One region of the Pantoea stewartii genome, then DNA from elsewhere that is predicted to be linked to it. Evidence: predicted binding sites of a transcription regulator. Region 1 holds the regulator's gene; each other region holds the start of a gene.
The links. Region 1 encodes PhoB, which activates phosphate uptake and scavenging genes when phosphate is short. Its sites were predicted from a motif close to CTGTCATAAAACTGNCNNAT; they were not measured.
Positions count from the first base shown of each region.

Region 1 (10,986 bases):
AAGGATGCCGTCGATGCGCGCCCGTCTTATCCCCGTCCCTTGTCACCGCCAGCGATCACATTCGCTCATTATTTCGCGTGACAGATCAGCAAGTTCGCTTCTACACTGCCAGTCACCCTAATGTGCTGTGAGGAAGATTTATGCTCAACGTAAGTGAGTATTTTGACGGAAAAGTTAAATCCATCGGTTTTGACAGTGCGAGCACCGGTCGTGCCAGCGTTGGTGTGATGGCAGAAGGCGAATACACCTTTGGCACTGCCCAGCCGGAAGAGATGACCGTGGTCAGTGGATCAATGAAAGTGTTGCTGCCGGGGGAAACAGAGTGGAAATGGTTCGAGGCGGGATCGGTATTTAACGTGCCGGGTCACAGCGAGTTTCATCTGCAGGTAGGCGAGCCCAGCTCTTATCTTTGCCGCTATCTGAAAGACTGAAAAAAACGGCCGCATCTTTTGCGGCCGCCTGTTTTACCGCTGAGCCTCACCACCCAACGCTTCAATCAGATTACTGGTCAGAGCGGCCAGTTCGCTGGTCATCAGGATAAAGTCGGCATCGAAGCGCTGAGCAAAATCCTCCCGATCGATATCGTCGTTCTGATCACGCAGCGTATCGCTGAATTTCAGGCGCTTCACGGAACCATCATCCGACAGGACGAACTGAATCCGTTCCTGCCAGTCGAGCGCCAGTTTTGTCACCAGCTTGCCGGCCTCGATATGGTTGGCGATTTCGTCGCATACCAGGTCCTGTTTTTTACAGCGAATCACGCCGCCGTCTTCCAGAATCGCTTTCAGCTCGGCTTCATCCATCAGGGCAAAGCCTGCGGGCAGATCGCCGGAACGTACCCACTCGGTCAGCGTCAGTTCAATCGGGCTTTCCAGCGTCAGAGGTACGACCGGCAGTGAACCCAGGCTTTTACGCAGCAGGGCCAGCGTATCTTCGGCTTTTTTCGCGCTGGCGCAGTCCACCATGATCAGATTATTAACGGTATCGATCCACATAAACGTCTGGCTGAAACGGCTGAAGGCACGCGGCAACAGGCTGTGCAGCACTTCATCTTTGAGCGAATCTTTTTCGGTTTTTTTCAGCTTACGGCTCTGTTCTGCCTCAAGCTTGTCAATTTTGGCTTCCAGCGCCTGCTTCACCACCGGTGAAGGCAAAATTTTCTCTTCTTTGCGCGCGCAGATGACAATCTGACCGTTATTCACATGGGTCAGCGCGTCGCTGCGGTTTCCCATCGGTGACACCCAACCGGTCTTGCTCATGTCCTGGCTGCCACAAGGCGAGAAGGTGAATGCCTCAAGCTGTTTTTCCATGTCGTCTGCGGACAACGGAATGTCACGATTCAGACGATAAACCATCATATTTTTAAACCACAACATCAGGATTCCTTACCGTGGCGCGATCGGGCGCACAAATCTCACTAAGTGTGCGCATGATAGCGAAACATCGATGCGGTTTCATTGCCTTTAAGGGCATCGCCTTTTAGTGTAAGAATCCCCTAACGAATAATGAGGAATAAACCGTGCGCATCGGCATTGATTTGGGCGGCACCAAAACAGAAGTGATTGCGTTGTCCAGCGAGGGAAGCGAGCTGTTTCGCCATCGGGTTTCCACGCCCCGAAACGACTATGCCGCTACGGTACAGGCTATTGTCGATCTGGTGCGTCTGGCGGAAGAAAAGACCGGACAGACGGGCACGGTAGGCCTCGGTATTCCCGGCACGCTTTCGCCCTACACGCAGCGGGTAAAAAACGCGAACTCAACCTGGCTTAACGGACAGCCGCTGGACAAGGATCTGGCGCACGCGCTGAATCGTGACGTCCGCATTGCCAACGACGCGAACTGTCTGGCCGTATCCGAAGCCGTTGACGGCGCGGGTGCCGGTAAGCCGCTGGTCTTTGGAGTGATTATTGGCACCGGTTCGGGGGCGGGCGTGGCGATAAACGGTGAATCCCGTATCGGTGGCAATGGTAATGCGGGCGAATGGGGCCACAATCCGCTGCCGTGGATGGACGAAGATGAACTGCGCTATCGCGCTGAAGTGCCCTGTTATTGCGGACTACAGGGCTGTATTGAAACCTTTGTCTCGGGCACCGGCTTTGCCACTGACTATCAGCGTTTGAGCGGCGTTACACGCAAAGGTGCCGAGATTGTTCACCTGCTGGCACAGCAGGATCCGGTGGCGGAACTGGCTATGAGCCGCTACGAAATGCGCCTGGCCAAATCGCTGGCCCAGGTGGTTAACCTGATCGATCCGGATGTGATTGTTCTGGGCGGCGGTATGAGCAACGTGGATCGTCTGTACCAGACCGTCCCCACACTGATGAAAAAATGGGTATTTGGCGGCGAATGTGAAACGCCGGTACTGAAAGCCGTACACGGGGATTCGAGCGGTGTTCGCGGAGCCGCCTGGCTCTGGCCTGAGTAATCCGTTGTGGACGGTGAACCGCCAGTTTTCAGGCTTGATCACCGTCAGGCTGTACCGCCGGTTCAGGACTTTCCGAAAGGGCGCATCCGCATTCACGTTCAGGCCGCGATGGCGCGTGCTGCCGCGTTATGGTTACGGGGCAAAAGCAAATACCCATTGCCGGGGCGCGCCCTGAGGCGGAAGGGGCATATCACGCGCGCTACTCACGCTTTGCCAGGCGCTCAGGCATAACGATTCATTTCCTTCTGTGCGCATGACGCTATAGCGGCCGTCCGCGCGGCGTTGTGCCGTCACCAGGCAGCGCTGGCCTGCGTAACGTTGCGCGTGATGAAAATTGCGCATCACCACGGCATTCACCTGCGCGATATAGTGGTCGACGGCCTGGCACTGAGTCTGCGTCATGTTCGGCGCGCAGTGCCTGGCCTCAGCGCCGTGCGGCTGGCTGCAGCCTGCTAAAAGCAGCAGGGCAACCGCGAAAATACCGGTCCATCTCAACATGGTTAACCTCTTACTGGCCGGGGATGTCAAGGGTGCTGTAACCCAGGCCATTCATTTTGCGTACCTTAATCTGAACGGGAATGCGCTCTTTCATGGCTTCAACATGGCTGATGACGCCAATAGTTTTGCCACTGGCGTTAAGCGCATCCAGGGCATCCAGAGCGGTGTCCAGCGTTTCGGCATCCAGCGTACCAAAGCCCTCATCCAGAAATAACGACTCAATGCGGGTTTTATGGCTGACGAGGTCAGACAGTGCCAGCGCCAGCGCCAGGCTCACCAGGAAACTTTCTCCGCCGGACAGCGTGCGCGTATCGCGGGCGCTGTCGGCCTGCCAGGTATCCACCACATCCAGTTCCAGCACATCGCTGGCACGTCGCTGTAAAAAGTAGCGACCGTGCAGGCGATCTAACTGACGGTTGGCCAGGGCCACCAGGTGATCGAGCGTAAGCCCCTGGGCAAAGCGCCGGAATTTATCGCCCGTTGCCGAGCCAATAAGATCGTTAAGCAGGGTCCATTGCGCTAACGCCGTCTCATCCTGCGCAATACGCGCCAGCAGCGTTTGCTGTTGGTTTCGCAGGCTGGCATCGCTGTCTAACTGCTGCTGTACCTGGCCCTGCTGGTTTGCATTTTCACGCAGGGACAGCTGTAAGCGCGCCAGTTCTGCCGCCAGCACGTTCGGTGAATCCGGCATCAAAGCCGGTTTTTGCTGCTGATGTGCCGCCAGCCGCTGCTGCAGTTCTGCCAGGCGTGCCTGCTGGTGCAGACGGTGCTGGTCAATCTGCTGAAGCTGCTGACGCAGTTGCTGCGCCGCCTGTTCATCCAGCAATGCCGCGCGCAGGTGCGTTTCATCAGCGAATTCGGCCGCCGCCAGCGCGGCGCTGAAGCGTTGTTCTGCTTCCGTGACGCGCCCGGACAGGCTCTGCAGTTGGCTTTCCAGCAGCGTCAACTGGCCATTAAGACGGCTGACCTCTGCCTGTGACTGATGCAGTGCGTTGCGCTGCTGCGTAAGTTGCGCCTCGTGCTGATCGACGAGCGCCTGCATCTGCTGGCGCGCCTGAGCCACATCGCAATCGCCAAACAGGGCCTGACGCTGCTGCTGTTTTTCATGTGCCTGCTGCTGTAACGCGGTGAGCTGCTGCCGCTGCTGATCCAGGCGTTGCTGCTCAAGCTGTAACTGCTGTTGCAGCGCGTCAGCCTGTGTTTCCGCCCGTGCGAGTTGCGGCTGCAGGTTAGCAAGCAACCGCTCACTCTCTTGCCAGCGCTGCCAGCGCTCTTGTTGGGTTGCCAGCCAGCTGTCGCGCGCCGTACGTTCAGGTAAAGACAACGCCACGTCGCTGAACTGCTGTGCCAGCGCGGCTTCCAGCTGCTGGCCGTTTTCTGCGGCCTGACGCTGCTGTTGCTGTAACGCCTGAAGCGCCTGGTGCTGGCTTTCCAGTTGCTGCTGAGTCAACAGTAGCGTTTGCTGATGCTGTTGTAATGTCTGGTGCTGCCGCAGGTGGTGATCTTTGGCCGCCAGCACCGCGCGCTCGGCTTGCTCCAGTGCGTCAAGCCGGGCCGTAAGCGTCTGCTCGTGGCGATTTTGCGCCTGCTGCCACGCGATCCTTGCATCCGTATCTGTCAGCGGGAAGGTGAGCGCCAGCTCACTGCTCAGTTCCTGCCATTGTTGAGAAAGGGCATCAAGTTGTTGGGTCAGACCCGTGATTTCTTCACGCAGGGATTGCTGTTGAGCCTGTAGCTGCTTTATCTGCTCCTTCTTTGCCGTCCCGGTTTCACTCAACGCGTCTACCTGTTTTTGCAGCTCGGCTTTACGTTGTTGGTTAGCACTAACTTCCAGAGCACGATAGGTTTCGACCGCAGGATGCTCGCAGGCACCGCACAACGGGCAGGGCTGCCCGGCTTCAAGCCGGGCGCGGTACTGTTCCAGGTCAGCAATCTGGCTTTCGAGCTGGCAAATTTTCTCTACGTCGCTGAGCTGCTGTTTTTCCCGTCGCCAGGCTTCTCTTAACGTCAGCAGTGCGCTTTCAGCCTGCTGCTGAGCCGTCTCAAGTTCATGCAGGCGTTTTTCGTACTGCGTGCGCTGCTGATGCAGGGGTTGCCACTGCGCGGCCACTATCGTCAGCGCATGGCGCGCCTCGCGCTGTTGCTGATGCTGGCTCAGTGCCTGACGTAAGGCTTCAGGTGGATGCGCGTTCTGAAGGGAAGTTAGTGCTTGCTCAGCCTGAGACAAGGACTGCTGCGCCTGCTGTGCGGCCTGATCCAGTGGCGTGAGTTGCTGTGCCAGCTGCTCAATATCCCCCTGGCGCTGATGAATGTGGCGCTGTTGCTGCTGTATCTGCTGATCCAGCTCAGCCTGTGCCGCTTCATAGCGGGTCAGTTGGGCAAAACGCTCTTTCCAGATCGGAAGGTGTTCACCCCATTGCGGCATGTCAGCTAACTGCTCACGTAGGGCATGCTGTTGGGCAATCGTCTCTTGCAGGTGGCGCACCTGGCGGGCTTCGCTGTGTAACGCGGCTTCGCGCTGAGCGCAGTGTTGCTGTTGCCGTTCGGCATCCTGCTGTAGCTGCTGAATGTGCTCGTATAAGGCAGAGAGAGACTGATCAAGCGGAATGACCTGCCCGGTCAACAGCGTTTCCTGCTGCTGCTGTTGCTGTCGGCACTGTTCGTGCGCCGTGTCCGTTTCCGCATAGCGTTGCTGCAACACATGATGCGCCTGTGTGGCCGTGTGCATCTGTTGGCTGAGCTGCTGCTGACGTTCCCGCATCGCGTTGCGTTCGGCCAGCAGACTGTCACGTTGCTGCAACGGACCGCGCAGTTTCTCCGCCGGTTCACTGCGCGCCAGACGTTGACGATCCGGCTCTGCCGCCTGACTGGTGTGCTCTGCCGCAGCGAGGGCCGCGGTTGCCTGCTCTGTATCCGCAATAGCCTGCTGATGCTGTTGCTGCCACTGTTGCTGCGCCTGCGCCACGGCAAGCGCGGCAGTCAGCTGGTGTTCAGTGTCGCTGAGGGCCTTTTTTTGCTGGTGCAGTGCAGTACGGGTTGCCTCATCAAGCAGCGCCATGCCGCCTGCCCGACTGCGTAACAGTTCCAGCGCCGTTTTGGCCGCTTTGTGGCGTTCGAACACGGCCATGGACAGACGACCATAAATTTCGGTTCCGGTCAGTTCTTCCAGCAGTTCTGCCCGCTCATTGGCTTTGGCGTTAAGAAACGCCGCAAACTGGCCTTGTGACAGCATCATTGAGCGGGTGAAGCGCGCAAAATCCAGCCCGCTCAGCGTTTCCGTAAGTTTGAGCTTATCGCTCACTTTATCTGCCACAATCTGATTATCGGCGCAGCGTGCCAGCTCAACGCGGGGAGCCTGCAGTTTACCGTCAGCGGTGCCGCGCGCGCGGTTCTGGCTCCAGAATGCCCGCCAGGCTTCGCCTTTAATTTCAAACTCGACCTCCGCCAGGCACTCGGCACAGTCGCGTGTCATAAGGGGGTTATGCCCCTGAGAGATGCCGCCCAGGCGCGGCGTCTGGTGATACAGTGCCAGACAGATGGCGTCCAGCAGCGTAGTTTTACCGGCGCCCGTCGCGCCGGTAATCGCAAACAGCCCGTTGCTGGCAAACGGCTCGGTGCGAAAATCAATAAACCACTCACCTTTGAGCGCGTTAAGATTTTTGAAGCGCAGCGTCAGAATTTTCATGGCTGTTCCTCCAGATCCGCCAGCGTCTGTTTAAACCGCAGGGTGGTCTGGGCAATCTGATCCGCGTCCAGCGCGTCATCCAGCGCCAGTCGTCGGGCAAACACTTCTTCCACATTCAGTTCGCTCAGGGTTTCTTTATCCAGCTGTGCCAGACTGTGCTGGCGCTGTTCACGGCTGCGGCGCAGCAGCAAAACGTCTACGGGCAGGGAAGCTGTCAGCGCTTCTACCTGACGCTGCAAATCACTTAAATATTCCTGCGTGGTCACTTCAATATCCAGCCAGACAGGTTTGGTCCCGTCAGGCGCAGAAAACTGGCTGAGCTGCCGGGTGATTTGCGCCAGCGAGCCTTTCAGGACCTGCATTGGCTGGAACAGGGGAATGGTCAGGGGCGTGACCGTCAGGCCTGACGGGCTGAAATCCAGCAGGAACACACTTTTTTCGCTGCCCAGTTCATCGAAGCTGAGCGGAATCGGCGAACCGCTGTAGCGAATATGATCGCTGTCGGTCACGCGCTGCGCACGATGAATATGCCCCAGCGCAATATAATCCGCAGGCGGAAAGGCCGAGGCCGGAAAGGCATCCAGTGTACCAATGTAGATATCGCGCACTGAGTCGCTTTTGCTGACGCCGAGAGCAGTGAGGTGGCCGGTCGCGACGATGGGAAGCGCCAGATTCAGCGCCTGCGCGGCAGCAAAACTGCGCTGATAATGGGCGGTAATGGCCTCCAGCAGGCTGCGCTGTTTATCGCGTCCTGACTGGCCGGCCTGGCTGCGCATAATATCGCGTGGCCGCAGATAAGGAATGGCGCACAGCAGCGCGCCCGGTTCGCCCTGACGCGTCGTTAACATCAGCACATCGTCCCCGTCCTGCGGCGTGGTAATCACGCGGGTATTCAGGCAGGCGAGCAGTTCACGCGACTCGTTCAGCGTAGCCACCGAATCGTGATTCCCGGCCAGCACCACCAGCTGACAGCCGCTGGGTTGTAACGCCACCACAAAGCGGTTGAACATTTCACGTGCATAGCTGGGCGGTGTGCCGGTATCGAATAAATCACCTGCCACAATCAGCGCATCCACCTGATGCTCTTCAATCCGGGCCAGCAGCCAGTCCAGAAAGGCCTGATGCTCAGCGGCCCGGCTTTTGTTGTAAAAGAACTGCCCCAGGTGCCAGTCCGCGGTATGGATAATGCGCATAACACTCCCTGCCATAACAAATCGCCCGGCAATTATACTGGCTCCATCACTAAAGCCACAAAACATGTCGTCATGTTGTCATAAATGGTTGTTGCAGGCCGGTTTTTATGGCTAACTTTTTCATAAAAGTGTCACAAAACTGACGCATAATGGCGCCGCAAATATCAGTGAAAGCCGTCCTACCTGCAGGAGTCATAATGGCTAAGCGCATTTTAGTTGTGGAAGATGAAGCTCCAATCCGTGAGATGTTATGTTTCGTTCTGGAACAAAATGATTATCAGCCGATTGAGGCAGAAGATTATGACAGCGCCGTCAGTAAGCTGATTGAACCCTGGCCTGACCTTATCCTGCTGGACTGGATGTTACCTGGCGGCAGCGGCATTCAGTTTATCAAACACCTTAAACGTGAAGCGATGACGCGTGATATTCCGGTCATGATGCTGACCGCACGTGGCGAAGAGGAAGATCGCGTGCGTGGCCTGGAAGTCGGGGCCGACGACTACATTACCAAACCGTTTTCACCGAAAGAGCTGATGGCCCGTATCAAAGCTGTGATGCGTCGCATTTCGCCGATGGCGGTCGAAGATGTAATTGAAATGCAGGGCCTGAGCCTGGATCCCTCCTCGCACCTGGTGATGTCGGAAACCACGCCGCTGGAGATGGGGCCGACAGAGTACAAGCTGCTCCACTTCTTTATGACCCATCCTGAACGTGTTTACAGCCGTGAACAGCTACTGAATCACGTCTGGGGCACCAACGTCTATGTTGAAGATCGTACAGTTGACGTGCATATTCGCCGTCTGCGCAAAGCGCTGGAACTGACCGGTCACGATCGCATGGTACAAACCGTCCGCGGAACAGGTTATCGTTTCTCTGCCCGCTTTTAAACGGAGCTTTAATCGTGCTGGAACGCCTCTCCTGGAAGCGATTATTGTCCGAACTGGTGCTGGCGTGTTTGCCTGCGCTGGTACTCGGCCTGTTGTTCGGCTATCTGCCGTGGCTGTTGTTACTCAGCGTAGTCGGTATTTTACTGTGGCATTTTTATAACCTGATGCGGCTGTCGCACTGGCTGTGGCTGGATCGCACGATGACCCCGCCTTCCGGTCAGGCAAGCTGGGAACCGCTGTTTTACGGTCTGTATCAAATGCAGCTGCGCAACCGACGTCGGCGGCGTGAGCTGGGTCATCTGATCAAACGGTTTCGCAGTGGTGCAGAGTCGCTGCCGGATGCCGTTATCCTGACAACGGAAGAGGGCACCATCTTCTGGTGCAATGGCCTGGCACAGCAGCACCTCGGGCTGCGCTGGCCCGAAGATAACGGGCAAAATATCCTTAATCTGCTGCGCTATCCTGAATTTTCACGTTATCTGCGTCAGCGCGATTTCGACAAGCCGCTGACGCTGGTGCTGAATAACCAGCATCACATGGAATTTCGTGTTATGCCCTACAGCGAAGGCCAGTGGTTGATGGTGGCCCGCGACGTAACGCAAATGCACCAGCTGGAAGGTGCACGACGCAACTTCTTCGCCAACGTCAGTCACGAACTTCGCACGCCGCTGACGGTGCTTCAGGGTTATCTGGAGATGATGAATGACTCGGTCATGAATCAACGTTCGCGTGACAAAGCGTTGCACACCATGTCAGAACAAACCCGCCGAATGGACAGCCTGGTGAAGCAGCTTCTGACGCTGTCGCGTATTGAGGCGGCCCCGGTCATCAATATGAAAGAAAAAGTTGATGTGCCGGTCATGTTGAAACTGCTGCAACATGAAGCGGAAACGCTGAGCGGCGGGCGACATCAAATCCATTTTCACACCGATCCGCATCTGAAAGTGTTTGGCAATGACGAGCAATTGCGCAGTGCCATCTCCAACCTGGTCTACAACGCGGTCAACCATACGCCAGACGGCACACGAATTGATATCAGTTGGTTACGCAGCAAGCAGGGCGCGGTATTTAAGGTCTGCGATAACGGTCCCGGTATTCCCGCTGAGCATATTCCGCGCCTGACCGAACGCTTTTATCGTGTAGAAAAAGCGCGTTCACGTGCGACCGGCGGCAGCGGGCTGGGGCTGGCTATCGTCAAACATGCGTTGAGTCACCATAATGCCCGGCTGGAGATCACCAGCATCCCGCATCAGGAAACCTGTTTTACATTTACCCTGGCACCAAGGTTGATTGTCAGTAACGGGATGCAGGAGAATGCCGTTCATCAATCGTGAACGGACCGGAACGATGCGCGTTTTTCTTTTGGTGTTCTTTTCGCTGTTGCCAGCCCTCGGGCAGGCGCAGCCCGTCATGCTGTCCGGAAATCTCAGTAGCGCCGGCTCCGACACGCTCGGCTATCTGATGACGTTATGGGGAGATGACTTTAGCCGTCAGGCGCCTGGCGTGAACGTTCAGGTTCAGGCTTCGGGGTCGTCTACCGCGCCCACTGCGTTGACCGCCGGGGCCGTTCAACTGGGCGCGATGAGTCGTCCGATGCAGGCTGATGAGCGCCAGGCCTTTGAGGCGCGCTATGGCTATCCGCCGCTGGCCGTGCCGGTGGCAATGGATGCGCTGGTCGTGGTGGTCAATCAACGTAACCCGCTGCGTGAAATTGATCCGCGGCAGCTCGATGCGGTTTTTTCCATCACCCGGCTTTGCGGCGCGCATCAGGTTCCACAACGCTGGGGTGACCTGGGACTGCACCAGACAGAATGGCAGCAGCGTCCCATCCAGCGCTATGGCCGTAACTCCGCCTCGGGAACATGGGGCTTTTTCAAACAGCAGGCGCTGTGTCAGGGCGATTTCCGCAATGACGTGGCCGAGTTTCCCGGTTCTGCCGCCGTGGTACAGGCCGTAGCCGGTAATCCCCGCAGTATCGGCTATGCCAGTTTTGGTTTCCATCTGAGCGGCGTCAGGTTGCTGCCCGTGGTGACCAAAAACGGCGACGCGGTGGCACCGGATCCAGAGACTATCCGTACCGGCCGCTATCCATGGTCGCGTCCGCTTTATCTCTATGTGAATAAAGCGCCAGGTAAACCTTTACCGCCACTGGTCGATGCCTTTTTACGACAGGTGCTTTCCAGTCAGGGTCAACAGCGCGTCAGCGAGGCCGGGTATTTGCCGCTCTCTGCGGCGCAGATTGCTCAGGCTCGCGCTTCGCTCGAATAACGCCCACCTGCCCGTCAACAGACGCCGGTA
Region 1 is NZ_CP049115.1:3,866,600-3,877,585, forward strand. Features, by position in the region: gene ppnP (pyrimidine/purine nucleoside phosphorylase) at 141-431, shown strand; gene rdgC (recombination-associated protein RdgC) at 465-1,376, opposite strand; gene mak (fructokinase) at 1,520-2,425, shown strand; gene G5574_RS18200 (cell envelope integrity TolA family protein) at 2,558-2,923, opposite strand; gene G5574_RS18205 (SbcC/MukB-like Walker B domain-containing protein) at 2,934-6,608, opposite strand; gene sbcD (exonuclease subunit SbcD) at 6,605-7,801, opposite strand; gene phoB (phosphate response regulator transcription factor PhoB) at 7,999-8,688, shown strand; gene phoR (phosphate regulon sensor histidine kinase PhoR) at 8,703-10,022, shown strand; gene G5574_RS18225 (PstS family phosphate ABC transporter substrate-binding protein) at 10,036-10,956, shown strand.

Region 2 (10,986 bases), 1.2 Mb from region 1:
ATAAAAAAAGGGCGCGTAAGCGCCCAAACTCCCGACGTCGCCATCCAACACCCGCAAATCAGAGAGCTTTTCCGCGTTAACCCTGCTCACAAGCCTGGTGGGTTTTCAGGCTGGATTGCGGAGTGTCCCATAGCCGTTCTGCAGCAATATAACGCGCCTCATTTTTTCTGCTATTTCTTGAGTGAATGTCGTCACCCTCCGGTCCGTTCCGTTTGGATAAGCAAATACTCATTTTTCAGCTCGCGCCGCACACCTGTACGTGAAAAGCCGGGAGTAGGGTTATGGATTGGTATTTGCTATTCTCCAGAAATGCTTGGGTCAGTCTGATCGCCAGTCACGTTTAGCCGTCCAGATGTTTACACCGCTATATTCTGCGGGTACTGTATGTCTCTTAAGCGCAAATTATTCAGTTTCGATGTGAAGGACCCTCATGATCGAATTCAAACATCTCCGGACGCTTCAGGCTCTGCGGAATACCGGCTCGCTGGCCGCCGCGGCCGCCCAGCTTCACCAGACGCAGTCGGCGTTGTCACATCAGTTCAGCGATCTGGAACAGCGGCTGGGATTCCGCCTGTTTGTACGCAAAAGCCAGCCATTGCGCTTCACGCCACAGGGCGAAATCCTGTTGCAGCTGGCGGAACAGATTCTGCCGCAAATTCAGCAGGCGCTTCAGGCCTGCCATGAGCCGCAACAGACTACGCTTCGTGTTGCCATTGAATGTCATAGCTGCATTCAGTGGCTCACGCCGGCACTGGATAAGTTTCGTCAGAGCTGGCCACAGGTGGTGATGGATTTTAAATCAGGTGTGACCTTCGATCCGCAACCTGCACTGCAACAGGGTGAGCTGGATATCGTTTTAACGTCCGATATTCTGCCGCGCTCGGGCCTGTTCTATTCACCGATGTTCGATTTCGAAGTGCGCCTGGTGCTGGCACCCGATCATCCTCTGGCTCAGGTCGAACATATATCCCCTGACGCACTGGCCGACGAAGTGTTGATGATTTACCCGGTGCAGCGTCAGCGGCTGGATATCTGGCGTCATTTCCTTCAGCCCGCAGGCATCAGTCCTGCACTGAAGAATGTGGATAACACGCTGTTGATGATTCAGATGGTGTCGGCGCGCATGGGCATTGCCGCGCTGCCACACTGGGTAGTGGAGAGCTTTGAAAAACAGGGGTTAGTGATCACGAAAACACTGGGAGAGGGATTATGGAGTCGGCTTTATGCCGCCGTGCGTGACGGCGAGCAGCGTCAGCCTGTGCTGGAAGCCTTTATCCATTTTGCCCGTCAGCATGCCTGTGAACATTTGCCTTTTGTCAGGAATGCCGCGCATCCTGCAGCCGTTTAGCCGCATGAGCGACAAAGCTGCGCGGCGGCGGGCAAAATCCCCTATAATGCGCAGCCTGTTGACTGACCTTGAGACGATCTCACCATGACTAACAACGATATTTTGCGCAGCGTGCGCTATATGCTCGATCTGAACGATGCCAAAATGGTGGCGATTTTTGCCTTAGCGGAGTGCGAGGTTCCTCAGGCCGATATCACCAGTTGGCTGAAAAAAGATGAGGATGCGGCATTTCGCCCCTGCCCCGATGTCCTGATGGGCTATTTCCTGAATGGCTTAATCTTTCATCGCCGTGGGAAAAGTGAGGATGCCCCTGCGCCTTCCATCGAGCGTAAGATGAATAACAACATTTTCATGAAAAAGCTGCGTATTGCATTTGATCTGAAAACGACCGACATCCCTGATATCCTGAAAAAAGCCAACTTCACCGTCTCTCAGGCGGAGATTGGCGCGATCTTCCGTAAACCGGATCACAAAAACTATCGTGAATGCGGTGACCAGATTCTGCGTAATTTCCTCAAGGGGCTGACGATGATTCATCGCCCTGCGCCAGTTAAGCCCGCTTAAACCAGCCGCCGACTTACGCTCGTCCCGCCGGAGAAAGCGCACCGGGATAACAATGCGGTCCGCTCTGCCGGGCGAGCAGACGTCGTCTTGCTCGCCTTCTGCCGACGCGCGCCCCGTCCGCCATGGGATCGCAACAGACTGAGCGGCCTGCTACTTTTGGCGCCGGTGCGCGGCGATGCCTTGTTTTTTCACTGTTGATTGTTCTTACCGACCACCCAGCGCTTATGGACCCACAAGGACGCTACTATCACGAGCGCACCGGCAATAAAGCTTGGCCAGTGTGGCTTTTGCTGCCATATCGCCAGGTTGACCAGCAAGCCTGCCGGCACATGCATGTTGTTCATGATGCCCAACGTGCCAGCATCGACCTGCGTAGCACCGTAGTTCCACATAAAGTAACCCAGTCCGGACGCCACCACGCCCAGCCAGACCAGAATGCCCCACTGCAGTGAGGTGGTCGGGAGTTTATGCGGGTTGCCCCAGACGGCCCAGGCCACCACCGCAATCAGCACCGCGCCCAGATAGAACCACGAAAAGGCCGTGTGCTGCGGCACAGGACGGGTTTCCTGCAAACGTTTGTAGCCCACCATACCTGCTGCAAAGCAAATATTGGCTAACTGTACCAGCAACAGGCCGAACCAGAAGTTATCGCTGACTTTGTCATAACGAATGATTGCCGCGCCCGCCACAGCCAGCAACGCACTGAAAATGTACCCTGCGCGCAGAGGCCGTCGACTGATCACGTCGTAGATCAACGTGACGTACAGCGGCGTCATCACGGTAAACAGCAGGAATTCAGACACGCTCAGATAGAGATAGGCTTCGAAACTCAGTAAATACATGATGCCCAGTTGCAGCATACCTACCAGCATATACAGCAGGAGCGTAGAGGGGCGATAGCCGCGCCAGCGCAGGAAAGGCAAAAATACCACTGCCGCTAGCGCCAGGCGCATCAGCACCGAAAACCAGCTGTCAACCTGACCGGCAAGGTACTCGCCGATCAGGCTGAATGAAAAAGCCCACAGAATGGTAGTAACGATCAATAAAAGCACGGTAACAACCCCGAAATAAACAGAGCGACAGTGTAAACAATGTCCGCACAGCAGGGAGATTTATCTGGTTGACATCTGTGCATTAACCAGGCAGTTACGCATTAATTTGCCGGTCAGGCTTTTTACCTTCTTATCGGGCATATCCTGTCAGCAGAAAAATGTGCGCATCAGCGCATCAGCGCATCAGCGCATCGGCCTGAGCTTTTCGCGCCAAATTGTCATAAATCTGTAACATATTTGTCATTCATCACAGTAAAGCCACGTATCTCTGTCTATTCTCTGCGCGAAATGGCGCATCCCGATCGCCGTTTTCTTGAGTTTTGCCCAACCTGCCGGGAATCAAAATCATAATGCGCCCTGGAGGGCCACCGCTATGTTGAGTATTTTTAAACCTGCACCACACCAGCCCCGGGTCGAAGATCATCGTATCGATCCACGCTACCGTCGCCTGCGCTGGCAAATCTTTATCGGAATTTTCGTTGGCTATGCGGCCTACTATCTGGTTCGAAAGAATTTCGCCCTGGCGATGCCCTACCTGGTTGAACAAGGCTTCTCACGCGGCGATCTGGGTTTTGCGCTTTCAGGCATCTCCATCGCCTATGGCTTTTCCAAATTTATTATGGGTTCGGTGTCAGACCGGTCGAATCCACGGGTCTTCTTACCTGCCGGCTTAACGCTGGCGGCTGCCGTAATGCTGATTATGGGGTTTGTGCCCTGGGCAACCTCCAGCATTATGGTGATGTTCGTACTGCTGTTCATCTGTGGCTGGTTTCAGGGAATGGGCTGGCCGCCCTGCGGACGCACTATGGTCCACTGGTGGTCACAAAAGGAGCGCGGCGGCATCGTTTCTGTGTGGAACTGTGCGCATAACGTCGGCGGCGGGATTCCGCCCCTGCTGTTTCTGCTGGGGATGGCGTGGTTCAACGACTGGAAAGCCGCGCTATATATGCCCGCCTTCGGGGCGATCGCCATTGCGATTCTGGCCTTTGCCCTGATGCGCGATACGCCGCAATCTTGTGGATTACCGCCGATTGAGGCCTATAAAAACGACTATCCGGTGGATTACAACGAAAGTCATGAGGAAGAGTTCACTGCCAGACAAATCTTTATGAAGTATGTCCTTCCCAACAAACTGCTGTGGTATATCGCTCTGGCAAATGTGTTTGTCTACCTGCTGCGTTACGGCATCCTCGACTGGTCACCGACCTACCTGAAAGAAGTAAAGCATTTCACGCTTGATAAGTCCTCCTGGACCTACTTCTTTTATGAGTATGCGGGCATTCCCGGTACGCTGTTGTGCGGCTGGATGTCAGACAAGGTCTTTCGCGGCAACCGTGGTGCGACAGGGGTGTTTTTTATGACGCTGGTTACCGCTGCTACCGTCATCTACTGGCTAAATCCGCCGGGCAATCCCGGTGTGGACATGGCCTGTATGATCGCGATTGGCTTTCTGATTTATGGACCGGTAATGCTCATTGGTCTGCATGCGCTGGAGCTGGCACCCAAAAAAGCGGCTGGCACGGCTGCCGGGTTTACGGGGCTGTTCGGTTATCTGGGTGGCTCAGTCGCGGCCAGCGCCATTGTGGGTTATACCGTCGATTACTTCGGCTGGGATGGCGGATTCATCGTGATGATTGCCGGCGCCGTTATGGCGGTAGTGCTGCTGCTGTTAACCATGATCAGTGAGCACCGGCATAAGCAAAAAAGGGCATAACGGCTTTGCCAGAAGGCCGGCTTACCGGCCTTCTTTTCGGATTACGACAGATAGAGTGTTCTCAGCGTCTCCGGGACGGCATCCTGGGCATTACTGCCAATCACTTCCAGTTCAGGTAAGGTGTCTTTCAGACGCTGATGGGCGTTAGCCATAATGCAGCCTTTGCCTGCCATACTCAGCATTTCGACATCATTCATACCATCACCAAACGCAATACAGTCTTTAAGCGTAAAGCCTAACTGTTTTGCCACCGCTTCCAGGGCATGGCCTTTTGACACGCCGCCTGCCATCACTTCGAGGCAGGTCGGCAGCGAAAAACTCACGTTAACCCTGTCGCCCCAGCGTGCTTCGATGGCCTGCTCCATAGGGACAAGGTGTTCCGGTTCTTCACAGGTAAAAAAGACTTTGCTGATGCCATCCGTCGGCAGCATGCCCGGCTCATAAACCTGATAGTGAAAATCGGACTCGCGAAAATAATCCTTCTCCGCCGGACTGCAGCGGCTGACAAACCACTCATCGTCGCGATAAACATGCGTCAGCACGTCCGGATGATGATACTGCAGACCAAACAGATCGTGGGCGATGTCCGCGTCCAGATTGTGGCTAAAAACCAGCTCCCCTGCCGGATTGTGAACGCGCGCGCCGTTTGACGTAATCATGTAAGCCGGAATCCCCAGCTTGTCACGCATTTGCCCGACATCGATGTGATGACGGCCTGTGGCAAAAATAAAGTGAATGCCCTGCGCGACCAGTTGCTGAAGCGTTTCGCGCGCATTGGCGGTCAGGCGATGTTCGGGAGAAAGCAGTGTGCCATCCAGATCGGACACAACAATGTGGTACATGAAAACCTCGGGTATCGGTGTCGGTTGGCCGTAGCCGGTAATGTAAATTGCGAACTAATGCTGCGATAAAAAGAAATCGACGATGGTATTGAGCGCTTCGGCGCGCATGCTGTCCTTTTCAAACAGGATCTCGTGGCGCGCGCCGCTGATAACCTGCGGTGTCCGGCCCTGACAGGGGTGACCGGCTGCCGCCATCGCGTCACAAAACAGATCCTGCGAGCGATTATCCACCACGCTGTCTTCACTGGCCTGCAGCACCAGCAACGGAGTCGTAATGTTATCCACCTGGCTCAGAATATTGCGCCCGGCATGAATCCCTTCTCTGACCCAGTGATACGTAGGTCCGCCCACGCGAATAGCCGGATCATCCGCATAAAAACGCAGACTGCGGCGGTAGCGCTCATGGCTGTGCGTTAACCGGTTGATGCCGAAAGGGTGCGCCCGCCAGCGCCCTGTGCCTAATGCATAACCCTCACGCACAGCGGGGCGCTTTTCCGCCCAGTCAAGAATCTTATGCGCCAGAAAAGCGGGTAACGGCAACGCAATCCCAAACATGGGAGCCACCAGCGCGGCGGCATGAAATGCACCGGGCTGACGCGCCAGGAAGAGCGTCAAAATCGCGCCGCCCATCGAATGAGCCAGTGCATAGCGCTGCTGATAATGACGGCTCACAATCTCTTTGAGATAAAGCGTTTCGAGGTCATCAACATAATGGCTGAACTCCACCACATGCCCGCGGTGAGAGTCATCCAGCAGACGATCCGATCGCCCCTGACCGCGATGATCGAGCACGATCACATCAAAGCCGCAGTGAAAAAGATCGTAAGCCAGTTCGGGATACTTAACGTAGCTTTCGATGCGCCCCGGCACGATAAGGATGACGCGTTTATGTTGCGGTGAAATGAACCGGACATAGCGCAATGTCAGGTTTCCAACGCCAGTGAATTCGCACTCTTCACGGCTGTGCCAGAAATCAAGCAGTGGACCAGTAGCAAAGGCGGCAAAGGCCTTTTCGCGTCGCAGCCAGCTTGCCCTGTGTTGCTTCATCCGCCCTCCTGATTGCCGGAAAAAAGAGTCTGAACGGCCGCATGATGTCCATGGCTCTGCGCAGCATTCTGGCGTATTGTGTCACACTTCAGACGAGACCGGGAGTACAACCCATGACCATCGAATGGTGGCTGACCTACCTTCTTACCACCACAATTCTGAGCCTCTCACCCGGCTCAGGCGCGATTAACACCATGAGCACCGGCATCAGCCACGGTTATCGTGGTGCCGTCGCCTCCATCTCCGGGCTGCAGGTAGGGCTCGCGCTGCATATCGCCCTGGTAGGGGTGGGTCTTGGCGCGCTGTTTTCTCAGTCGCTGCTGGCGTTTGAGATTCTGAAATGGGCCGGTGCCGGCTATCTGGTCTGGCTGGGTATTCAACAGTGGCGGGCTGCCGGCGCCATTGATCTCAACGCGATGTCAAAAGCGATGCCGCGTCGCCGCCTGTTTAAACGGGCTGTCATGGTGAACCTCACCAATCCCAAAAGTATTGTGTTTCTGGCCGCGCTGTTTCCGCAGTTTATCCTTCCTCATCAACCCCTTATGCTGCAGTATCTGGTTCTGGGCATAACCACCGTACTGGTGGATATCGTGGTGATGATTGGTTACGCCACCTTAGCGACGCGCATTGCGGGCTGGATCAAAGGCCCTAAACAGATGAAGCTGATGAACCGTATTTTCGGGGGATTATTTATTGCGATTGGCGGACTGCTGGCCAGCGCAAGGCGAATGGCCTGATGTACACTGCAGCCGCACGACAGAGCATACTGTCGGCGGCCGCATAAAGCCGGTCTGGCGACCTTAGCGTGACAGGATAAGGTGAATGCCAAATCCGGCGAACAGTACGCCCGCCATGCCATCCACCCACTTCGCGGCACGCTGATATTTATCCCGCATCCATGGCAAAGCAAAAATTGCGGCGACCAGAGAAAACCATGCAAAGGTTTCGACGCTAATCAACACAAACAATCCCCAGCGCTCCAGCCCACCGACATCGTTACCGATAAATAATGAGAAGACGCTACCAAAATAGATCACCGCTTTGGGGTTAGAGAGATTGGTTAACAACCCTTTGATAAAGCTCATGCCTTTCTTTGGCAGATCGACGACAGGTTCCTGCTGTACCGCCTGCTTATGACGTTGACGCGCGGAACGGATCAGCTGCCATCCCATCCATAACAGGTAAAGCCCGCCACCGACCATGATGATTTGATGCAGCCAGGCCATTTTTTGCAGGATCAAATGCAGGCCCATTAACGCCACCGCTGCCCAGATCATGACCGCCAGCGTAATGCCCAACACACCCAACATCGCTTCTTTGCGCGAACGGCTGGCCGCCGTTTGCGAAACGAAAAAGAAATCCGGGCCGGGGCTCATGAGCGCAACAAGGTGGACCAACGCAATCGTGCCAAACAATATCAACATGGTAATGCCTCTTTACTCTTCATCAAGATGCTCTTTAATCATCAGCAAAAAGGGCTTACCGAAACGTTCGAGTTTACGGTGACCGACCCCATTCACGCTCAACATGTCTGACGCACTGACCGGCATCTGTTCCGCCATCTCCAGCAATGTGGCGTCGTTAAAGACCACATAGGGTGGAATGTTCTCTTCATCCGCTATCGCCTTACGCAGCTTGCGGAGTTTGGCAAACAGCTTACGGTCATAGTTACCCCCGTAGACTTTTGCCGAACTGCTGCTTTTCGGTCTGGTTGTAATGAGCCGTGGTACCGCCAGCATCAGCGGGACTTCACCGCGCAGCACCGGTCGGGCCGCTTCGGTAAGTTGCAGTGCAGAATGCATGGCAATATTTTGGGTGACTAACCCCAGATGAATTAGCTGACGCAGCACACTCACCCAATGCTCATGGCTGTTCTCTTTACCCAGCCCATAAACCGGCAGCTTGTCGTGACCCTGTTCACGGATACGATGATTGTTCGCGCCGCGCAAAACTTCAACGATGTAACCCATGCCAAAGCGCTGGCCGACACGGTAAATACTCGAAAGCGCTTTCTGGGCTTCAACCAGACCGTCATAGCGCTTAGGCGGATCGAGACAGATATCGCAGTTACCACAAGGTTGCTGCCGCCCTTCACCAAAGTAGTTCAGCAGCACCAGACGGCGACAGGTCTGCGCTTCAGCAAAGGCGTTCATGGCATTCAATTTATGCCGCTCTATGTCCTGCAGCGGGCCGGGCTGTTTCTCTTCGAGACATTTACGTAACCAGGCCATATCTGCAGGATCATAAAGCATCATCGCTTCCGCAGGCAGGCCATCACGACCCGCACGGCCGGTTTCCTGATAGTAGGATTCGATATTGCGGGGAATGTCGAAATGGACCACAAACCGCACATTGGGTTTGTTAATGCCCATGCCAAACGCCACGGTGGCGACCACAATTTGCAGATCGTCGCGCTGAAACGCTTCCTGCACGCGGGCGCGCTGCGCGCTGTCGATACCGGCATGATAGGCACCCACGCTGAGACCGCGGCTCTGCAGGCGCGCGGCCGTGTCCTCAACTTTTGCCCGGCTGTTGCAGTAAATGATGCCGCACTTGCCCCGCTGATCCTGTACGTAACGCAGTAACTGTTCGGTGGGTTTGAATTTTTCCACCAGCGTATAGCGGATATTAGGTCGATCAAAACTGCTGATTTGAATCAGCGGGTCCTGCATATGCAGCAGGTTGACGATATCAAGGCGGGTGGTTTCATCGGCGGTCGCCGTGAGCGCCATAACCGGCAGATCGGGAAAGCGCTGACGCATCTGCCCCAGTGCGCCGTACTCGGGCCGGAAATCGTGTCCCCACTGAGAAATGCAGTGCGCCTCATCCACCGCCAGCATCGCAGGCTGCCAGTGCGCCAGGCTTTCCAGGAAGTTATCCATCATCAGGCGTTCGGGCGCAATATAGAGCAACTTTACGCGTCCGTTTCGGCAGTCCGCCATGACGTTTTGCTGTTGCTCGCGGGTCATGGTCGAATTGAGACACGCCGCCGCAACACCATTTGCCAGCAGTTGATCCACCTGATCTTTCATCAGCGAGATCAAGGGCGAGACGACCAGTGTCAGCCCTTCACGCACCAGCGCGGGGATCTGATAGCAGAGTGATTTCCCGCCGCCGGTTGGCATCACCACCAGGCAGTCTCGCCCATTCAGCGCTTCATTGATAATGGCCTGCTGACCGGGACGAAACTTCTGGTAGCCGAAGGTATCCTGTAATACCTGCTGCGCCAACGCTTCCTGATTAAGAACTGCCGAGGTTGCCACTGTGATCCTGACTTGATGGTTAATTAAAATAAATCGTTGAGTGTTACGCCCACACCGACGCGTGTCTGACGATGGTTGTAGTCAATAAGGGATTCGCCATAGCCGCTAAACAGTTGCGTATAGAAACGAACGTGTTGGGTGATCGGATAACTCCAGCCCAGCGTAGCGCCGCCGTAGCCGCTATTCCAGTTATAGTTGCCTTCAACGCTGAAAATACTGTCGCCCATGGCGTAACCTAACTTCGCACGATAATAACCCATGTATTTGGTGATATCGGGGTTGTCGTCATTATTCGCGCTTTCTGAAATACGGAACCAGGGCTTGATCTCGGCCAGGAAGTTACCGTTCTGCGCCATCAGACGAGTATAAACACGGTTCCAGCTGCGTGAGGTCGGATCGCTGCGGCCGTTAGACTGATGATTCACACCGACCTCAACGTCACGCAGTGTCCAGCCGGCAAACGAGTAATCGGTCGCCCAGCCCAGGAAAATCTGTGGCTCATAGTTCGTCTCGCGGAAAGGCGACGACTCTTTTTTATTGGATAACTGCCACCATGAGCGCTGAGTATAAGACGCCGCTAATACGGAGTTGTCACCGACAATGCCACGCCACAACGGAAATGCCAGGCTGAGCTGGAATTTCACTTCATCTTTACGTGCGTTTTTTGCCCAGTTGTAAGAGGAAATCGCCTCTTTATTTATGTCGCTGGTATAGGTGTAAAGCAGATAATTATTTTCGTAAGGATAAAGCACAAACGGGTTGTCGTGCTGCTCCAGCAGGTTGGCAATGATGCTGCCTCGCACCTGCGGTGCATCGTGAACATGTTTAATTGTGGCTTCGTCCGCCTGCGCCAAAGCAGGAAGTAACATTGCCGCCAGCAAGGCGCGATGCTTACGCATAGGATTCTCCGGTGAAAACTGCGTATTCATAAAAGCGAATGGGTGTTGTAAAAAGCAGGACATTCTACACACAAAAGTGGGTGAACATCAGCGCTGATTTCCTAAACTGGAAACCCTGTCGAGCGAAGCATAGAATAAACATCTTATTAACATCTACAGTTCAATTACCAGCTGTTCAGGACTAAACACCATGTCATCCGTGCTATTGACTCAGCAGGACGCTCGCCGCCTCGTCGGTGAAATTTTTATTTATCACA
Region 2 is NZ_CP049115.1:2,715,875-2,726,860, forward strand. Features, by position in the region: gene G5574_RS12970 (dienelactone hydrolase family protein) at 1-1, shown strand, start outside; gene metR (HTH-type transcriptional regulator MetR) at 431-1,348, shown strand; gene G5574_RS12980 (YehS family protein) at 1,433-1,912, shown strand; gene G5574_RS12985 (carboxylate/amino acid/amine transporter) at 2,101-2,964, opposite strand; gene glpT (glycerol-3-phosphate transporter) at 3,338-4,678, shown strand; gene yigL (sugar/pyridoxal phosphate phosphatase YigL) at 4,720-5,520, opposite strand; gene pldB (lysophospholipase L2) at 5,575-6,567, opposite strand; gene rhtB (homoserine/homoserine lactone efflux protein) at 6,681-7,304, shown strand; gene rhtC (threonine export protein RhtC) at 7,368-7,991, opposite strand; gene recQ (ATP-dependent DNA helicase RecQ) at 8,004-9,830, opposite strand; gene pldA (phospholipase A) at 9,854-10,729, opposite strand; gene G5574_RS13025 (thioesterase family protein) at 10,920-10,986, shown strand, end outside.
Region 2: the regulator PhoB is predicted to act here: its motif matches at 3,180-3,199, upstream of glpT (glycerol-3-phosphate transporter).

Region 3 (10,986 bases), 280 kb from region 1:
TGATTTATGACGGTAATACGCGCGATGCGCGCCTGATGGGCGTGGAATATATTATCAGTGAGCGTCTGTACCGCACCCTGCCCGCCGAAGAGAAAAAACTGTGGCACAGTCATCAGTACGAGGTGAAATCCGGTTCACTGGTCGCGCCCGGCCTGCCGGCCGTCGCAGAAAAAGCGCTGATGACGCGCATCGTCAACACGTACGGGAAAACCTGGCATACCTGGCACACCGACCGCGACAAGCAACTGCCCATTGGCATTCCGGCGCTGATGATGGGCTTTACCGCCGACGGGCAAATGGATGCGCGCTTGCTGGCCGATCGCGACCGCCGTTTTGACATCGACAGTCAAAAAATTCGTGCTGAACGGGCGGATATCGTCGCACATCCCGTGGTGCCCGGCGCCAATGCCTGGCAGGACGGTGACGTTATTCAGCTTCGGCGAGGACAAGGCGGCGGTGAACACGCGCACGGCAACACGCAGTTTGCTCCCGCCGAACAGCGAGGTACGCCTTAATCCCAGCGCTGCGCAGCCTCGTGATCGCTGCTGCGTGCATCGACCCAGCGATCGCCCTGCCCGGTGGTTTCCCGTTTCCAGAACGGGGCGCGGGTTTTCAGGTAATCCATGATGAATTCCGCAGCGGCAAAGGCGCTGCTGCGGTGCGCACTGGTGACGCCGACAAAGACAATCTCATCGCCGGGAAACAGTTCACCAATGCGGTGGATGACAGAGACGCGCTGAAGCGGCCAGCGCTGGCGCGCTTCGTCAGTAATTTCCTGCAGTGCCTTCTCGGTCATACCGGGATAATGTTCCAGCGTCAGGGCCGCAACATCATCGCCCAGGTTGTGATTGCGCACTTTGCCCGTGAACGTGACAACCGCGCCGTCTGCGTCGCACCCTGCCAGCCACTGGTATTCCTGCGCCATCGCAAAGGGCGCGGGACCGACCCGAATTTGCGTGTCCATTTATCCTCCGGTAACGGGTGGGAAAAAGGCGACTTCATCGCCGTCCTGTAAAGGGTGCGTCATGGGGCGTAGCGTCTGGTTAACCGCCGCCAGTAATCGTTCGCTGTCGAGCGCCAGCGCCCAGCGTTCGCCCTGCTGAGACAACGCTGTCCGCAGCGCCGCGACGTCGGGATAGTCGGCGGCCAGCGTCAGCGAGTCCGTGCCCACCAGCTCCCGCACCTGCGCAAAAAACAGCACCTTAATCATGGGCTGCCGCCTGAAAATCGCCGCTTTTGCCGCCGCTTTTATGCAGCAGGCGCAGCCGATCAATCACGATATCTTTCTGGACGGCTTTGCACATGTCATAGATGGTCAGCGCCGCCACGGAAGCCGCCGTCAGGGCTTCCATTTCTACCCCGGTTTTCCCCGTCAGCCGACACAGCGAGGTAATGCGAACCCGGTTCAATTCGGGTTCCGCGACCAAGTTGATCTCCACTTTGCTCAGCATAAGCGGATGACAGAGTGGGATCAGTTCCCAGGTGCGTTTTGCCGCCTGAATACCGGCAATGCGCGCTGTGGCGAACACATCACCCTTGTGGTGACGGCCTTCCATGATCATCTGTAACGTTTCTGGCTTCATCAGTACCAGCACGTCGGCCTGCGCTTCGCGTACCGTATCGTCTTTGGTGGAAACATCCACCATGTGGGCTTCGCCCGCGGCGTTGATGTGGGTAAGTTGTGACATGCTTAAAGCTTCTTTAAATGAGTGACAAAATTGCAGGGACGCGTACGCGCATCCAGTTGGTCAGCGATGATGCGTTCCCACGCGGTGGTACAGGCTGACGTTGAGCCCGGGACCGCAAAGATCAACGTCTGGTTAGCCAGACCGGCCACCGCACGGGACTGCAATGTCGAGCCGCCAATGTCTTCGTAAGACACCATGCGGAACAGCTCGCCAAAGCCGTCAATCTCCCGATCGAACAACGGCAGCAGCGCCTCAGGCGTGCTGTTTTTCGCATTGAAGCCGGTGCCGCCATTAATAATGACCACCTGGACATCTTCACTGGCGATCCAGCGCGACACAATCGCGCGAATACGGTAAACATTGTCGGGAACAATGGCGTGATCGATCACGCTGTGGCCCGCCTCGGCTGCCGCTTCACGCAGATAATCGCCGGAGGTATCGCTGCTGGCATCACGGCTGTCAGAGACCGTCAGCATAGCGAGCTGTAACGGTTGAAACGTGCTGGCTGATTTGCCCATGTCTGCTCCTGCAGTTAACCGCCAATATAAGAAAGATTTTGTGTAATACCGGTATTTCCCTGTAACAGGAAATGCGTCTGCTTCTTCTGGCCCAGGCTGCTGGCAATGCGTGCCTGAAGTTCATCTTGCTGGTCGTCAGAGGCCAGCAGATCGCGTAAAGGGATCCCGCCATCGCCAAACAGGCAGAGATGCAAATTTCCCTGTGCGGAAACCCGCAGACGGTTGCAGCTGGCGCAGAAATCTTTGGAATACGGCATGATAAGCCCGATTTCACCGACGTAATCCGGATGATAAAACACCTGGGCCGGGCCATCACTGCGGCCGCTGATACGACGCTGCCAGCCCTGAGCAATCAGTTGATCGCGGATAACTTCGCCCGATACATGCTGCTGGCGAAACAGCGCACCGCCCTCGCCGGTTTCCATCAGTTCGATAAAACGCAGCTGGATGGGACGCGTACGGATCCAGTCAAGAAAGGTCGCCAGATGGTGGCTGTTGACATCGCGCATCAGCACGCTGTTGACTTTGACCTGGCTAAAACCCGCCTCAAAAGCCGCGTCAATCCCGGCCATCACCTGGTGGAACTTGTCCTGACCGGTAATCGCATGAAACTGACGTGCATCAAGGCTGTCCACGCTGACGTTCAACGCGGTCAGTCCCGCGTCGCGCCACTGCTTAACATCGCGCGCCAGTCGATAGCCGTTGGTGGTGACCGCAATCTGGCGAATCGCAGCATTTTCGTTAACCGCGGCGATAATGTCGGTGAAATCACGACGTAAAGAGGGCTCACCGCCGGTCAGACGCACTTTTTCAGTGCCCGCCGCCGCAAAGGCGCGCGTGACACGGCGAATTTCATCCAGTGAGAGAAAGCTTTTATTGCGGATACCGTTTGGCTGATAACCCTCCGGCAGGCAATAGGTACAACGGAAATTACAGACATCCGTGACCGAGAGGCGCAAGTAATAAAACTTACGCGCAAATGCATCAGTAAATTGTGACACCAGAGAACACCTTTCCAGTTCGGGAGATGCAGTCATTTCTTCCTGCACCCTGGCAGCGCGGAGGCTACGGCCTGAATCCCCTATCCGCAGACGTAGGCATTCAGGCTTGAGTGTACGTTAACCGGCTGATTAACGCGGTATACAGATGGTAGCGCGATTAGGGTAAATGCGCCATCCACGGCTTTTACTCTGTGTGCGCAGTAACGTTAACTTTCACCGTATTTCGCGCCCGGGATACGGTAAACTGCCGGTCATAAACTGACACACATCATCCTCGTTTGCACCCTGCGCGTTTCACGCCTCTGCAGACGCGAAAAAGGAGAAATATGAATCGAACACTGGCGGACCTGGATCGCGTCGTGGCACTGGGCGGCGGACATGGATTAGGTCGCGTGATGTCGGCCTTGTCACCACTGGGTTCGCGCCTGACCGGCATCGTTACCACCACTGATAACGGTGGCTCCACCGGCCGCATCCGTCGGGCTGAAGGCGGTATCGCCTGGGGCGATCTGCGCAACTGCATTAACCAGTTGATTACCGAGCCCAGCGTCGCGTCCGCGATGTTCGAATACCGCTTTACCGGCAATGGCGAACTGGCCGGGCACAATCTGGGCAATTTAATACTGAAAGCGCTGGATCATCTGAGCGTGCGTCCGCTGGAAGTGGTCAATATCATCCGAAATCTGCTAAAAGTTGACGCGTTTTTAATCCCGATGTCTGAACATCCGGTGGATTTGATGGCAACAGATGACGGAGGCAATGCCGTTTATGGTGAAACCGCCATTGATGAGATGCGCGCACCACCACAGGCGTTAATGCTGCATCCTGTGGTGCAACCGACGCGCGAAGCGCTCGATGCCGTTGCAGAAGCCGATTTGATTCTGATTGGGCCAGGCAGTTTCTACACCAGCCTGATGCCCATTCTGTTAATGAAAGAGATGGCGCAGGCGCTGCGCCGCACGCCCGCGAACATGGTGTTTATCGGCAACCTGGGCCGTGAACTCAGTCCGGCGGCGGCGGCGCTGACCGTGGCGGATAAGCTGCGAATAATGGAAGAGGCGATTGGTAAACGGGTCATCGACGCTGTGGTTGTCGGACCGGCCACGGACGTCAGTCTGATCGACAACCGCCTGATCATCCAGGAGCCGCTGGAGGCCGCAGATATTAAATATCGTCACGACCGCCAGCTGCTACGCGGCGCGCTGGAGCACGCCATCCAGCGGTTTAACTGACTCAGGACACCGCGATAAACAAGGTGCGCAGTTCCTGGAGCTGATCGCGCAGGCCAGCAGCCTGTTCGAACTCCAGGTTTTGCGCATGCTGCTGCATCTGCCCTTCCAGTTCGTGAATCTTTTTCTGCAACGCCTGCGGTGACAACGCCAGGTAATCCGTCTCTGTCTCGGCGGCGTTGCGCTTGCCGGGTTTGGCTTTACCCCGCGTTTTCACCACGTTATTGCCCAGTTCCAGAATATCGGTGATTTTCTTATTCAGGCCCTGCGGTACGATGCCATTCTCTTCGTTGTAGCGCTGCTGCTTCTCACGACGGCGCTCGGTTTCTTCAATGGCGCGCGCCATGGAAGGCGTGATCTTATCGCCGTAGAGGATCGCTTTACCATTGATGTTACGTGCAGCGCGCCCGATGGTCTGGATCAGGGAGCGCTCGGAACGCAGGAAGCCCTCTTTATCGGCATCCAGAATGGCCACCAGCGAGACTTCCGGCATATCCAGCCCTTCACGCAGCAGGTTGATGCCTACCAGCACATCAAATTTGCCCAGGCGCAGGTCGCGAATAATTTCCATGCGCTCGACGGTATCGATGTCAGAGTGCAGATAGCGCACCTTTTCACCGTGTTCTTCCAGGTACTCCGTCAGGTCTTCGGCCATACGTTTGGTGAGCACCGTGACCAGTACGCGTTCATTGACGTTAACGCGCTGGCGGATCTCTGACAGCAAATCGTCCACCTGAGTCGCCACGGGCCGCACCTCAAGGATCGGATCCAGCAGCCCCGTCGGACGCACCACCTGATCGATCACCTCATCGCCCGATTTTTCCAGCTCGTATTTGCCTGGCGTGGCGGAGACATAAATGGTCTGAGGGGCCAGCGCCTCGAACTCTTCAAACTTCATGGGGCGGTTGTCCAGCGCCGAAGGCAGGCGGAAGCCATATTCGACTAACGTCTCTTTACGCGCCCTGTCCCCGCGGTACATGCCGCCAATCTGCGGAATGGTTACGTGCGACTCATCGACGACCAGCAGGCCATCCGCCGGCAGATAGTCAAATAAGGTCGGCGGCGCTTCCCCCGGTCCGCGGCCAGACAGATAGCGGGAGTAGTTTTCGATACCAGAGCAGTATCCCAGCTCCCCCATCATTTCGAGGTCAAACTGCGTCCGTTGGGTAATACGCTGCTCTTCCAGCAGTTTGTTGTTTTCCAGCAGGATCTTGCGCCGTTCGGCCAGTTCAACCTTGATGTCTTCCATGGCCTGCAGGATACGCTCACGTGGCGTAACGTAGTGCGTTTTAGGGTAAATGGTAAAGCGCGGCACCACCGATTCGACCTGACCGGTAAGCGGGTCAAACAGGGACAGCCGCTCCACCTCTTCATCGAATAATTCAACTCGCAGGGCCATATCGTCAGATTCGGCCGGGAAGATATCAATGACTTCGCCCCGGACCCGGAACGTCCCGCGCTGAAACGCCTGATCGTTACGCGTGTACTGTAACTCCGACAGGCGACGCAGGATGCTGCGCTGATCGATAATCATGCCGCGCGTTAAGTGCAGCATCATTTTCAGATACAGATCGGGATCGCCCAGGCCGTAGATGGCAGACACGGAGGCCACGACAATCACGTCGCGCCGTTCCAGCAACGCTTTCGTCGCGGAGAGGCGCATTTGCTCGATATGTTCGTTAACCGACGCATCCTTTTCAATAAAGGTATCCGAACTGGGCACGTAAGCTTCGGGCTGGTAGTAGTCATAGTACGAGACAAAAAACTCTACGGCGTTTTCGGGAAAGAACTCCTTCATCTCGCCATACAGTTGCGCCGCCAGCGTCTTATTAGGAGCCAGCACCATGGTAGGACGATTCAGGTCGGCAATAACGTTAGCAACGGTAAAGGTTTTACCCGATCCGGTTACGCCTAACAGCGTCTGGTGCGCCAGGCCGTCTTCCAGTCCGGCTTCCAGACGGCGGATCGCTTCCGGCTGATCGCCAGAAGGCTTGAAAGCGGAGTTCAGTTTAAAATCTTTACTCATGAATGCGGTTCCTGCAGAAGAAAGACGGCGGGCAGCCCATTATTTTACTCTGCTATGGCAATTTTGCCAGAAAAAAATACTGGATATAATACCAGTGATGATGCACAGTATTGTCGCCAGGTTTTACTTGACTCTGGCACTTTTGCCTAGGCAAACACCCGTTTTTGTTGCGCAAGGTTATCCCCAAGCCACGTATTGATTTAACATTTGTCAAGCCTGTGTCATAAAATTGCAGTTTGATGAATCGCGTCCAATCCGGCAGGCTTGTTTTTTACTAACACACTGATTTTTAATAGTAAGTAAAAAAAGCCCAGATTGTCATCATTACGTGACCAGGCCGCGTATTTCCTCGCTTCTAACCTGTTTTCATTATCTAATGCACAAGGTTATCCACAGGAATAGTGGATAACTGATGAGAGGCCTTGGAATATCGGCTGTGCATAATTTTTTCTGCCGCCGCGTTTTGATGAAAAAAAATTTTTTTTAGCGAAATTTTTAACGCCAATAGCGTTGTTTTAGCGCGATGCATGGCGCGCATTCAACGTTGATCGTCTGGCTTTTCAGGTTGCTGTTTTTTACAGCAGACTGCCTGCGCCATTTATGGGCAACTGCACCTGACGCTCATTTTTCCTGCACCCTCATCGCGCTGCGCAGTCGTCCCGCCCGTCAATTGTTCACTTTTACTTATATTTAAACCGTCAAAATTCCGCATGTTAAGCGCGCAAACTTCGTTCACTCCGACTCTGGCCCGGTAATTGCATGCTCTGTGATCAGGATGTCATGCGCCACAGCAGCAGTCATAGCCCTGCTATTCTGTTAGTGCGATTTACCCGTTATGAGCAGCAAAACATTCAGGTTAATTATCTGGAAGGAGCGCGTCAGATGCTAAGTTTACGGTCGGTGAATCAGTTTTACGGAAAAAATCATATTCTCTGGAATGTGGACCTTGACCTGCCCCCCGGCACCTGTACCGGCATACTGGGACGTCCCGGCATGGGAAAAACCACGCTGGTGAACTGCATCATGGGTAAGCTTCCCATCAACAGCGGCACGATTAGCTGGCAGCAGGATGGCTCGCCGCCAGAGGACCTGCTGTCGCAGCCTGCCGATCAACGTGCACGTCAGGGCATTGGTTACGTGCCACAGGGACGACATATTTTCACGCAGATGAGCGTAGAAGATAACTTACTGATTGCCCTGCTGGCAGGCGCTGAATCGCGCGAAAATCACCGGCCTATCCCGGAAATGATTTTTGATCTTCTGCCGGCTCTCTATTCACTGCGTCAACAGCGCAGCGGGGATTTGCCGGTTTACCAGCAGCAGCAACTGGCCCTTGCCCGCGCGCTGGTATTACAGCCACGCCTGCTGATTCTGGATGAGCCCGCCGATGGCATGGCGCCCTGGCTGGAAGAAGAGATGGGTAACCTGATTCGGCGTCTTAACCGGGATTACGGCCTGACGATTCTGCTGCTGGAGCAGCGGGTTTCCCTGATTCGGCGCGTCGCTGACAGCTTTTTGCTGTTGCATCGCGGGCGTAATGTGGCGCAGGGTAACGTCACCCTGCTGGATGACGGTACGCTCGATAAATGGCTGACGATGGCGTGATTAATCCGGTAGCGTCAGATAGTGACCACAGTCCGCCTGCTGGCTGTCATCCGCTAACCAGGGAATGACACCCAGACAAGGCGCGGGCAGGCGCTCCTTCAGGGCCGTAAGGTATGCCTGATAACGCTGGCCGGGCGGCTGAACCGTGTTGGCAATCCAGCCAGCCAGTCGCAGTCCACGCGCCCTTACCGCCTCGGCGGTCAGCATGGCATGATTAATACAGCCCAGTTTTACACCCACCACCAAAATCACCGGTAGCCGTTCAGTCTCAACCCAGTCGGCATAGGTTTGCGTCTCAGACAGCGGCGTATACCAGCCGCCCGCGCCTTCAATCAGAATCCAGTCAGCCAGCGGCTCCAGCTCGCGAAGCCCTGCCGATAGCGTTGAAAAGGTAATTGGCCTGCCCTCCTCTGCGCTAACGATATGCGGCGATGTCGGCTCCATAAAGGCCAGCGGATTCACCTGCTCATAGCAGAGCGGCACACTGCTGTAACGTTGCAGCGCCAGCGCATCGCTGTTACGGATGCCTTCTGCGGTTAACGTACAGCCCGAGGCCACCGGTTTGTAGCCCGCACAGCGGTAGCCTGCTGCGCTCGCCGCCTGCAGCAGGGCGCTACTGGCAACGGTTTTACCGACTTCAGTATCGGTACCGGTGATAAACCAGCGTGTCATGATTCACTTACTCCATACATCAAATGATAACTGAGACGGAAACCCTGTTCGTCCCGTGGCCAGTGAGCTTCAAGCTGTGCCAGACGGCGACGCGTCAGCACATAATCGGCCCGTCCGGCATGCAGATGCGTTGCGCCAATGCCCTTCAGAGAGCGCATGGCGCTGAGCGCATCGGGAAAATGCAGGGTGACGGTTTGCGCGTGACAGCGCAGCCGTTGTGTAGCACAGGCCGCGGCGATCGCCTGCGCCGGCAGAAAGCGGTTGGCGTGCACATGCGCGTCAAGATGCGACCAGGCCTCGTGAACCTCATGCAGCGATCCCGCGCTCAGCGTTGAAAACAGCATACAGCCGCCGGGTTTCAGCACCCGCGTAAACTGTCTGAGCGCGGCCGGCAAATCGTCGCTCCATTGCACCACCAGATTGCTCCATAACAGGTCAATGCTCTGATCGGCTAACGGCAGTGCGTCGATGTCGCCCGCCAGATAATGATGCGCCACCGCGTTTTGCCGGGCCTGATGCAACATCTGCGGCGACAGATCCAGCGCCATGACCTGTTTCCCCCGGTCGCGCCATAGCCGGCTGTACCAGCCGGTGCCACAGCCCGCATCCAGCACCTGTGGACCGGTTTGAGCAGGCACCCATGCCAGCAGCGCATCCCCGCTGATCCGTTGCAGTTCGGCATGCCTGTCGTAACACGACGCCGCGCGCCCAAAGGCTCTGGCTACGGCACGTTTATCAATGTGCAGCGTCATGAAGTGCCTCCAGCAGGACATCAATATCGTCTGGCTGATGTGCGGCGGTCAGCGTGATGCGCAAACGTGCCGTGCCCGGCGGTACGGTAGGCGGACGAATCGCGCTGACCCAGCAACCGGCTTCGGCTAAACGGGCCGACAAGGCCATCGCCTGGGCGTTATCGCCAACAAGTAACGGTTGGATGGCGCTGGATGACGGCATAAGCGACCAGGGCAAGGAGGAGGCGCCCCGGCGGAAATGAGCAATGTTGCGGCTCAGGCGCTGGCGCAGTCCATCGCCTGCCTGCACCTGTTTCAGGGCGGCCAGTAACGCGCTGGCCTGTGCTGGCGGCATGGCGGTTGAGTAGATGAGGTGGCGCGAAAACTGCACAAAATAGTCTGCCGTCGCGTCATCACACAGCAATGCCGCGCCGCTGACGCCAAAGGCTTTACCGAAGGTGACCACCAGCAGTTCGGGCTTAATGCCCTGTTGCCAACAGCTGCCGCGCCCCTGCTCACCTGTGACGCCAATGCCGTGCGCATCGTCAACCAGTAACCAGGCCCCGGCCTCACGCGACTGCGCCGCCAGCGTCTGTAACGGCGCGCTGTCACCATCCATGCTGAAGATCCCTTCCGTGACCACCAGCGTTTGCCCTTCACAGGGCGCACTCAGTCGCACAGCCAGACTGTCCGGATCGTTATGGGCGAAACGACGCAGTTGCGCAGGGCTGTGACTTGCAGCATCCAGCAACGAGGCATGGCTCAGCTTGTCAGCAAGAATGCGATCGTTTTTCCCGGCGAGCAGGTGAATGACCGCCTGGTTGGCGGCAAAGCCGGAAATAAACAGTAATGCCCGGGGATAACCCAGCCACCCGGCCAGTTGCGCTTCCAGGGTGGCATGAAGAGCCTGGAAACCGGTGACATGGCTGGATGCGCCTGCCCCCGCCCCGGCCAGTGCCGCGCCCTGTTGCCATCCGGCAATCACCGCCGGGTGCTGGCTTAACCCAAGATAATCATTACTGGAAAAGTGACGATAATCCCGGCCTGCATAGCGGATCAGGCGCGTCTGACTGGCGTCAACTACGCGCCGTTCGCGCCAGCCCTCTTCAGCACGGCGCTGCGCGAGCGCCTGCTGTATGCGTTGCGGCCAGCCCATTACAGCGCCGCGTTATAGAATTTTTCTGTGTCGGCATTGAGCAGTTGCTCACTGAGCTGCTGCTGTTGCGCATTATCGCCATGGGCGGTCTGAGTATGTTCCGGATTCAGTCCGAGCTTGCGGAACAGCAGCATATCTTTGTCTTCTTCCGGGTTTGGCGTGGTCAGCAGCTTGCAGCCGTAAAAAATCGAGTTAGCCCCGGCCATAAAGCACATCGCCTGGGTTTGTTCATTCATCTGTTCGCGGCCCGCCGACAGACGCACGTGCGAGGCAGGCATCATGATGCGGGCGACGGCTATCGTGCGGATAAAATCGAAAGGTTCGACATCGTCATTGTCTGCCAGCGGGGTGCCTTTCACC
Region 3 is NZ_CP049115.1:4,146,516-4,157,501, reverse strand. Features, by position in the region: gene G5574_RS19675 (OBAP family protein) at 1-515, shown strand, start outside; gene moaE (molybdopterin synthase catalytic subunit MoaE) at 512-964, opposite strand; gene moaD (molybdopterin synthase sulfur carrier subunit) at 965-1,210, opposite strand; gene moaC (cyclic pyranopterin monophosphate synthase MoaC) at 1,203-1,688, opposite strand; gene moaB (molybdenum cofactor biosynthesis protein B) at 1,691-2,206, opposite strand; gene moaA (GTP 3',8-cyclase MoaA) at 2,221-3,210, opposite strand; molybdenum cofactor riboswitch at 3,199-3,332, opposite strand; gene G5574_RS19645 (gluconeogenesis factor YvcK family protein) at 3,534-4,439, shown strand; gene uvrB (excinuclease ABC subunit UvrB) at 4,441-6,462, opposite strand; gene G5574_RS19635 (ABC transporter ATP-binding protein) at 7,345-8,067, shown strand; gene bioD (dethiobiotin synthase) at 8,068-8,739, opposite strand; gene bioC (malonyl-ACP O-methyltransferase BioC) at 8,736-9,491, opposite strand; gene bioF (8-amino-7-oxononanoate synthase) at 9,475-10,626, opposite strand; gene bioB (biotin synthase BioB) at 10,626-10,986, opposite strand, start outside.
Region 3: the regulator PhoB is predicted to act here: its motif matches at 6,681-6,700, upstream of uvrB (excinuclease ABC subunit UvrB).